2 linked regions of the Luteitalea sp. TBR-22 genome follow. The protein of the gene in region 1 binds, or shares a complex with, the protein of each later gene. Links are inferred from orthologs where the notes say so. Each region holds a gene or a part of one and is shown on either strand. Other genes may lie near its edges.

Evidence for each region. Proteins that work in one complex are often made in the same cells at the same time.
Region 2: the proteins of accC (region 1) and accD are in contact, whole or in part, in a solved structure (PDB 8UXZ), measured with the Escherichia coli proteins. The link is inferred for Luteitalea sp. TBR-22 from one-to-one orthologs.

What each region holds. Positions count from the first base shown.
Region 1 is NZ_AP024452.1:3,665,165-3,669,990, forward strand. The notes cover bases 1,949-4,826. They hold accC (acetyl-CoA carboxylase biotin carboxylase subunit), read right to left. Parts: upstream 4,128-4,826; coding sequence 2,769-4,127; downstream 1,949-2,768. Other genes in these bases: thiE (thiamine phosphate synthase), read right to left, coding at 2,088-2,762; accB (acetyl-CoA carboxylase biotin carboxyl carrier protein), read right to left, coding at 4,142-4,621; TBR22_RS15285 (Xaa-Pro peptidase family protein), read right to left, coding at 4,624-4,826. Outside these bases: TBR22_RS15260 (bifunctional 5,10-methylenetetrahydrofolate dehydrogenase/5,10-methenyltetrahydrofolate cyclohydrolase), read right to left, coding at 1-460; TBR22_RS15265 (amino acid permease), read right to left, coding at 462-1,940. UniProt on the Escherichia coli protein: This protein is a component of the acetyl coenzyme A carboxylase complex; first, biotin carboxylase catalyzes the carboxylation of the carrier protein and then the transcarboxylase transfers the carboxyl group to form malonyl-CoA.
Region 2 is NZ_AP024452.1:5,826,743-5,829,584, reverse strand. It holds accD (acetyl-CoA carboxylase, carboxyltransferase subunit beta), read right to left. Parts: upstream 1,924-2,842; coding sequence 1,078-1,923; downstream 1-1,077. Other genes in the region: TBR22_RS23995 (HEAT repeat domain-containing protein), read left to right, coding at 2,665-2,842; TBR22_RS24000 (deoxynucleoside kinase), read right to left, coding at 1,961-2,596; TBR22_RS24010 (folylpolyglutamate synthase/dihydrofolate synthase family protein), read right to left, coding at 1-1,081.

The sequences.
Region 1 (4,826 bases):
CGAGCAGCTCGATGATGCCGGCCGGCGTGCAGGCCACCAGCCCCTCGCGGTTCTGCACGAGCCGCCCGACGTTCTCGGCCGTGAAACCGTCAACGTCCTTGGCGGGATCGATCGTCTCGAACACGCGACGCGCGGCGTCGGCCCCCATCGCCGATGGCAGCGGCGACTGGACGAGGATGCCGTCGATGTCCGGGGCGGCGTTGAGGTCGCGGACCAGCGCGAGCACCTCCTCCAGCGACGTGTCGGCGGGCCGCTGGTGGAGGTCGACGCGGAAGCCCACCTCGGCGCCGTGGGTGCGCTTGCTGCCGACGTAGACGTGCGAGGCCGGGTCGTCCCCCACCAGCACGAGCGCCAGGCCGGGCGGTCGCCCGGCCCGCGCCGTGAAGGCGGCCACCTCCGGTTGCAGGTCCTCTCGCATGCGGCGTGCGAGCGCCGCCCCGTCCAGCGTCACCGCCGCCACGTCATGCTCCCGCGTTCAGGTGGCTGTGCTGCTTGCCGTACCCGAAGTAGATGACCAGGCCGATGGCCAGCCAGGCACCGAGCCGGATCCAGTTGGTCCACCCCAGCCCGTACACCATGGCGCCGCACGTGAGGATGCCGAGCACCGCCACCAGCGGCACGGCCGGCACCGTGAAGCCACGCGGGATGTCGGGCCGCTTGACGCGCATGATCCACACACCCGCGCACACCAGCATGAAGGCGAACAACGTGCCGATGCTGGTCATCTCGCCGACGATGTCGCCGGGCACGAAGGCGGCAAACAGCGCCGTGAAGACGAAGAAGAACCAGTTCGACTTGTGCGGCGTCTTGTGGGTCGGGTGCAGATCGGAGAAGAACTTCGGCACCAGGCCGTCCTTGCTCATCGAGTAGAACACCCGCGACTGCCCGAGGAGCATCACCAGGATCACCGACGAGAAGCCGGCGAGGATGGCGACGGTGACGAACTTGGCGAGCCACCCGTAGCCCGTCATGTACTTGGTGATCGCGAAGGCCACCGACGCCTCGCGACCGGTGCTGCGGAAGTCCTGCACCGTGGCGATGCCGCTCAGCACGTGCGCGAACAGCACGTACAGCACCGAGCAGATCACCAGCGAGCCGAGGATGCCGATCGGCATGTCGCGCTTCGGGTTCTTGGCTTCCTGCGCCGCCGTCGATACCGCGTCGAAGCCGATGTAGGCGAAGAAGACCACGCCCGCTGCCCCGAGGATCCCCATGACGCCGCCGTAGTTGTGCGTGATGCCCTCGGGCGTCGTGTAGAGCGACGCCGCCGGGATGTACGGCGTGTGGTTGGCCGGGTTGATGAAGCCCCAGCCGAGCACGATCACCAGCAGCACGATCGAGACCTTCGTGATCACGATCAGGTTGTTCACCCAGGCCGACTCCTGCGTGCCGCGCACCAGCAGCGCCGTCAGCGCCGACAGGACGAAGACGGCGGGCACGTTCAGGATGCCGTGGGCGCCCGTGACCGCGTCGACCTGGAACGGCGAATGACACCACGCGTACGGTATCTGTAACCCGACGAACTCGAGCACCTTGTTCAGGTACTCGCTCCAGGCGATCGCGACCGTCGCCGCGCCGACGGCGTACTCCAGGATCAGGTCCCAGCCGATGATCCACGCCACCAGCTCGCCCATCGTCGCGTACGAGTAGGTGTAGGCGCTGCCGGCGATCGGGATCATCGACGCGAACTCCGCGTAGCAGAGGCCCGCGAAGGCGCACCCGAGGGCGGCCACGAGAAAGGCGATCGTCACCGACGGACCCGCCCGGTCCGCGATCGCGGCCGCGGTGCGCACGAACAGGCCGGCGCCGATGATCGCCCCGATCCCGAGCGCGATGAGCGCGCCCGAGCCCAGCGTGCGCTTCAGCGTGCCTTCTCCCGTGGCAGCGCCTTCGACGAGCAGGCGGTCGATGGACTTGGTACGGAACAGAGTACTGGCCAAGCGGTTTCCCCCGGATGGTGAGCCCAAGGCGCGGAGCGCACTGGGGTGATGGCAAGCGTCAGCGCCGCATTATACCCGGCTGAGTCGAGCCCACCCCGGGGTCGGCGCACCGCCTCGCAAGGACCACCCGCGCCGACGGCGTCGCCGTCAGATTTCGCCCAACGCCCGCAGGTACTCGCTGGCCCGGCCGCGCGGGTTGCCGCCCTGCACGAGGTCGCTGATCACCACCACGGCCGAGGCGCCGGCCTCGATCACCTGCGGCGCGCGCGCCAGGGTGATGCCGCCGATGGCGACCAGCGGCAGGCCGCGGCTCCCGTCCTGCGCGTCGAGCCGGCGACGCGCCTCGGTGATCAGGGCCGTCCCCACTGCCGCGTACCCTGTGGCCTTGGTCGCCGTGCCGAAGACCGGCCCGACGGCCACGTAGTCGAGCGGCAGGGCGCCCGCCTCGTCGACCTGGGCGACCGTGTGCGTCGAGAGGCCGATGATCGCCGCCTCGCCGAGCAGCGCGCGCGCATCCGCGACGGGCAGGTCGTCCTGTCCGAGGTGGACGTGCCGCGTGCCCGCCACCAGGGCGAGATCGACGCGATCGTTGGTGAGGATCCAGGCCTCGCCGGCCCGCGGCGCCAGCCGGTCGAGCCACCCGAGGACGTCGCGCGCGGCGGCCTCCTTGGCGCGAATCTGGATGACGCGCACGCCGGCGTCGAGGAAGGCCTCGGCCAGGTCGGGCACGGTCCACCCGGCGCTCGCCGCGACGTCGGCGTCGGCGATGGCATACAGCCGCGACGGGAAGGCCCGTCGCGGCGCGGCGTGCGCGGTGGCCATCGCGGCCTACGCCGGTGGCGGCGTGGGTGGCGCCAGGAATCGATCCATGAACGCGGTCGAGATGCGCGCCTGCTGGAAGTCCTCGTCGGCGAGGATGCGCAGGTGCATCGGCACGGAGGTGTGGATGCCCTCCACCACCGTCATCTCGAGGGCGCGGCGCATCCGCGCGATCGCCTCCTCGCGCGTCCGGCCGTACGACATCAGCTTGGCCACCAGCGAGTCGTAGTTGGGCGGCACGGTCGCCTCCGCGTGGATGAACGTGTCGACGCGGATGCCGGGTCCGCCGGGAAGGCAGAACGCATCGACGCGGCCGGGGCTCGGCGCGAACGTGTTCGGGTTCTCGGCGTTGATGCGGCACTCGATCGCGTGACCGCTGATCTTCACGTCGTCCTGCGTGAACGAGAGCCGTTCGCCGGCGGCGACGCGGATCTGCTCCTTGACGATGTCGATGCCGGTGACCAGTTCCGTGACGCCGTGCTCCACCTGCAGGCGGGTGTTCGCCTCGATGAAGTACAGGTTGTTGTGCGCGTCCATGAGGAACTCGAACGTGCCGGCGCTGGCGTAGCCGACGGCCTTCGCGGCATCGACCACCATCTTGCCGAGGGCCTTGCGCTGCTTCTCGGTGATCACCGCCGAGGGCGCTTCCTCGATCAGCTTCTGGTGCCGACGCTGCACCGAGCATTCGCGCTCGCCGAGGTGCACCACGTTGCCGTGCTCGTCACCGAGGATCTGGACCTCGATGTGGCGGGGCGCCTCGAGGTACTTCTCGAGGTAGACGTCGCCGATGCCGAAGGCGGCCTGCGCCTCGCGTTGCGCCGTGCGCAGCGCCTGCAGGAGTTCGTCGCCCGAGCGGACGATGCGCATGCCGCGCCCGCCGCCACCGTTGCTGGCCTTGATGATGACCGGGTACCCGAGTTCGGCGGCGACCTTCTGCGCCTCCTCGTCGCTCTCGACCGGTCCCTCGCTGCCGGGCAGCGTGCTCACGCCCGCCTTCTTCATCGCGCGGCGGGCCCGCGACTTCTCGCCCATCAGCCGGATGACCGACGGGCTCGGCCCGATGAACTTGATGTGGCAGGCCTCGCACACCTCGGCGAGGTAGGCGCTCTCGGAGAGGAAGCCGTAGCCCGGGTGGATGGCATCGGCGCCGGTGATCTCGGCGGCGCTGATGATGGCGGGCACGTGCAGGTAGCTCTCGCTGCTGCGGGCCGGCCCGATGCACACCGCCTCGTCGGCGAAGCGCACGTGGAGGCTGTGCTCGTCGGCCTCGCTGAAGACGGCGACCGTCTTGATCCCCATCTCGCGGCACGCGCAGATCACCCGCAGCGCGATCTCGCCGCGGTTGGCAATCAGAATCTTCTTGAACACGCGATCGTCCCTGTCTAGCGCGCGCGCACGGCGAACAGCCGCTCGCCGTACTGCACGGGCTGGCCGTTCTCGACGAAGATCTGCACGATCTCGCCGTCGTACTCCGAGACGATCTCGTTCATCAGCTTCATGGCCTCGATCAGGCACAGGACCTGGTTCTTGCGCACCGTGTCGCCGACGTTGACGAAGGGCGACGCGGTGGGCTCGGGCGCGCGGTAGAACGTGCCGACGATCGGCGACTTCACCACCGCGAGCTCGACGCCCTCGGTCTCGGTCACCTCGGGCGCCGACGCCTCCGGGGGTGCCGGGGCGGCGAGCAGGCCGGGCGCCATGACGGGCATGGGGATCGAGTGGCCGGGACCCACGACCACGGCGGGGGCGTCCTGGCCCTTCTTGCGGACCCGCAGCTTGACGCCTTCCTGTTCCAGCTCGAACTCGGAGAGCTCGTGTTCACGGACCAGGTCGAGGATCTGCTTGATTTCGTCGAGTGTCATCGTCAGTGTGCGGTCGGCCAGCCGAGGGGCACGTCGGTGATCGATTCGTGTCCGTCCACCGTCACCACGACATCGTCCTCGATGCGGATGCCGGCGCGGCCTGTCACGTATGCCCCCGGTTCGATGGTGCAGGCCACGCCAGCCTCGAGGGGGGGCTGGGCAGCGTCTTCCGGCCGAGGGCGCGCCAACCGCGGGGCCTCGTGTA
Region 2 (2,842 bases), 2.2 Mb from region 1 along the record:
TCACGGCGTCGGCAAGCGGCAGCAGCGGGCGGAGCAGGCCCTCGACGTCCTTGTCGCGCATGCACGCGGTGACCAGCGTCGCGGGGGCGAAGCCGGCGCTGCGCCACCAGGTGGCCAGGGCCTCGGCGCCGGCGGGATTGTGTGCCCCGTCGAGCACGACGGTCGAGCCTCCGGGCATCACCTGCCGTTCGAGGCGTCCCGGCCAGCGGGCGTCGGCCAGGCCCGTCACGATCGCCTCGGCGCCGCCGCCGATGCCGGCGGCTTCGAGTGCCTCGAGCAGGCGCACGGCGACCAGCGCGTTGGCCGCCTGGTGACGGCCGCGCAAGGCGAGCCGGACGCGCCGATAGCGGCGCCTGGGCGTGTCGATGGCCACCACGCAGTCGCCGTCGTCCTCCTCCACCTCCAGACGCGCCTGCTCGCCGGCGCGGATCAGCGTCGCCGCACGTGCCGCGCACGTCTCGGCGATCACGGTCGCGGGCTCGTCCTCGGTGACTCCACTCACCACCGTGGCGCCCGGCATGATCACGCCGGCCTTCTCGGCGGCGATGAGCGCCAGCGTGTTGCCGAGTTGCGCCATGTGGTCCATGCCGATCGAGGTGATCGCGGCCCACGGCGCCTCCACCACGTTGGTGGCGTCGTGCCGGCCGCCGAGGCCCACTTCCACGACGGCGACCCGCACCCCGGCCGCACGGAAGATCACGAACGCCGCGGCCGTGGTCAGCTCGAAGTACGTGGCCGGGCCCGGCAGGGCGCCTGCCGCCAGGAGCCGCTCCTCGGCCTCGAACACGGCTGCCAGCGCCGCGTCGAGCGCCTCGTCGTCGACATCCCGGTCGTCGATGGCGAAGCGTTCGGTGAGGTGGGTGAGGTGCGGTGACGTGTACCGACCGGTGCGCAACCCCGCGGCGCGCAGGGCGCGCGCGACCATCGCGGTGACCGAGCCCTTGCCGTTGGTGCCCGCGACGATGATGGGGAGGAAGCTGCGCTCGGGGTGGTCGAGGGCGCCGATCAGCGCCCGCATGGTGTCGAGCCCGAGCTTGATGCCGAAGAACTCGCGGGTGGCGAGGCGCTGCTGCGGCGTCATGCCGGCGTGTGCATGAACCTCAGCGCGGCGGCGATGGCGCCCTTCAGCTTGCGGCGGTCGACGATCATGTCGACCATGCCGTGCTCGACGAGGAACTCGGCGCGCTGGAAGCCTTCGGGAAGCTTCTGGCGGATCGTCTGCTCGATGACGCGGGGGCCGGCAAACCCGATGAGCGCCTTGGGCTCGGCGATGTTGAGGTCGCCCAGCATCGCGAAGCTCGCGGTGACGCCGCCGGTGGTGGGATCGGTGAGCACCGAGAGGTAGGGCAGGCCGGCGCGATCGAGGCGCGCGAGCGCGGCGCTGACCTTGGCCATCTGCATCAGGGAGAGCGTGCCCTCCATCATGCGCGCCCCGCCCGAGCACGACACCACCACGACGGGGCGTCGGTGCTGCAGGCCGCGCTCGATGGCGCGCGTGATCTTCTCGCCGACCACGACGCCCATGCTGCCGCCGATGAAGGAGTACTCCATCGCCGCGACCTCGGTCTCGATGCCCTCGATCGTCCCGGTGCCGCAGATGATGGCGTCCTTGAGACCGCTGGCTTCCTGCGCCGTGCGGAGGCGCTGCGAGTACGGCTTGGTGTCGATGAACGCGAGCGGGTCGGTGGAGGCGAGGTCGCGGTCGTGCTCGACCCAGGGCCCGTCGAACAGCATCGCCAGGCGGTCGGCGGCGCCGAGCCGGAAGTGGTGGGCGCACTTCGGGCAGACCTGCAGGTTGTCGTCGAGGTCCTTCTTGTACAGGGCCTGCCCGCAGTCGGGGCACTTGACCCACACACCCTCGGGGATGCGGCTGGTCTTCTGTGCCGGGGCGATGGGCTTCGGGACGCGCTTGAACCAGGCCATGAGGGGCGCCTGCCGTGCAGGCGAAGGGACTAGGGTATCACCGCTGACGTGGCACGTAGTACTGGGTGCCCTGCTGCATGTGCTCGACCTGCCGGAGCAGGTCCTCGACGTCCTCGTCCTGCCAGTCGAGGTCGAGCGAGGAGGTCTCGACCACGAGCAGCGGGGCGCTGGTGTAGTGGAAGAAGAAGTGGTTGAACGCGTCGTTCAGCTCGCCGATGTCCTCCTCGTCGCCGCGGCGCGCGGCGGCGCGCCGGTCGCGCTCGCGGAGCCGCTTGCGCAGCCGGTCGGTCGGGCACTGGAGGTACACGACCACGTCGGGAGTGGGGAGGTCGCGCGCCAGGAGTTCGTACAGGCGCTGGTAGATGAACAGCTCGTTGTCGTCGAGGGTGAGGTAGGCGAAGATCCGGTCCTTGTCGAACAGGTAGTCGCACACCGTGACCTGTGCGAACAGGTCGCCCTGCCTGAGCGTTTCCTGCTGGCGATGCCTGGCCAGCAGATGGAAGAGCTGGGCCTGGAAGGCCGCCCCGGTGGTTCGCGCCTTCCGATCGGCGGCAAACGGATTCTCGACGTCGTCGAGGACGAGGCTGGCGTCGAGGCGCTGGCCGAGCCGTTCCGCGAGCACTGCCTTGCCGACGCCGGGAGGGCCCTCGATGGCGAGGTAGCGCGCGTCCACGATGGCGCGCAGTATAGCGACGGGCTTCGAGGGGCGTCCAGTCGCGCGTGCTAGCATGCGCCCGAGTGATGACGCGTCGCCTGTTGCCCCTCATCGGACTGGCGCTGGTCACCGCCTGTGCGTCGGCGCCGCCGCCGCCCCCGCCGGTCGTGGCCCCGCCCTACGAAGCCAAGATCGCGAGCATCCACCGCCTCGAGGACCATCGGGTGCTGGAAGATGCGCGTTCGCGCGCCGTGCCCGCGCCGC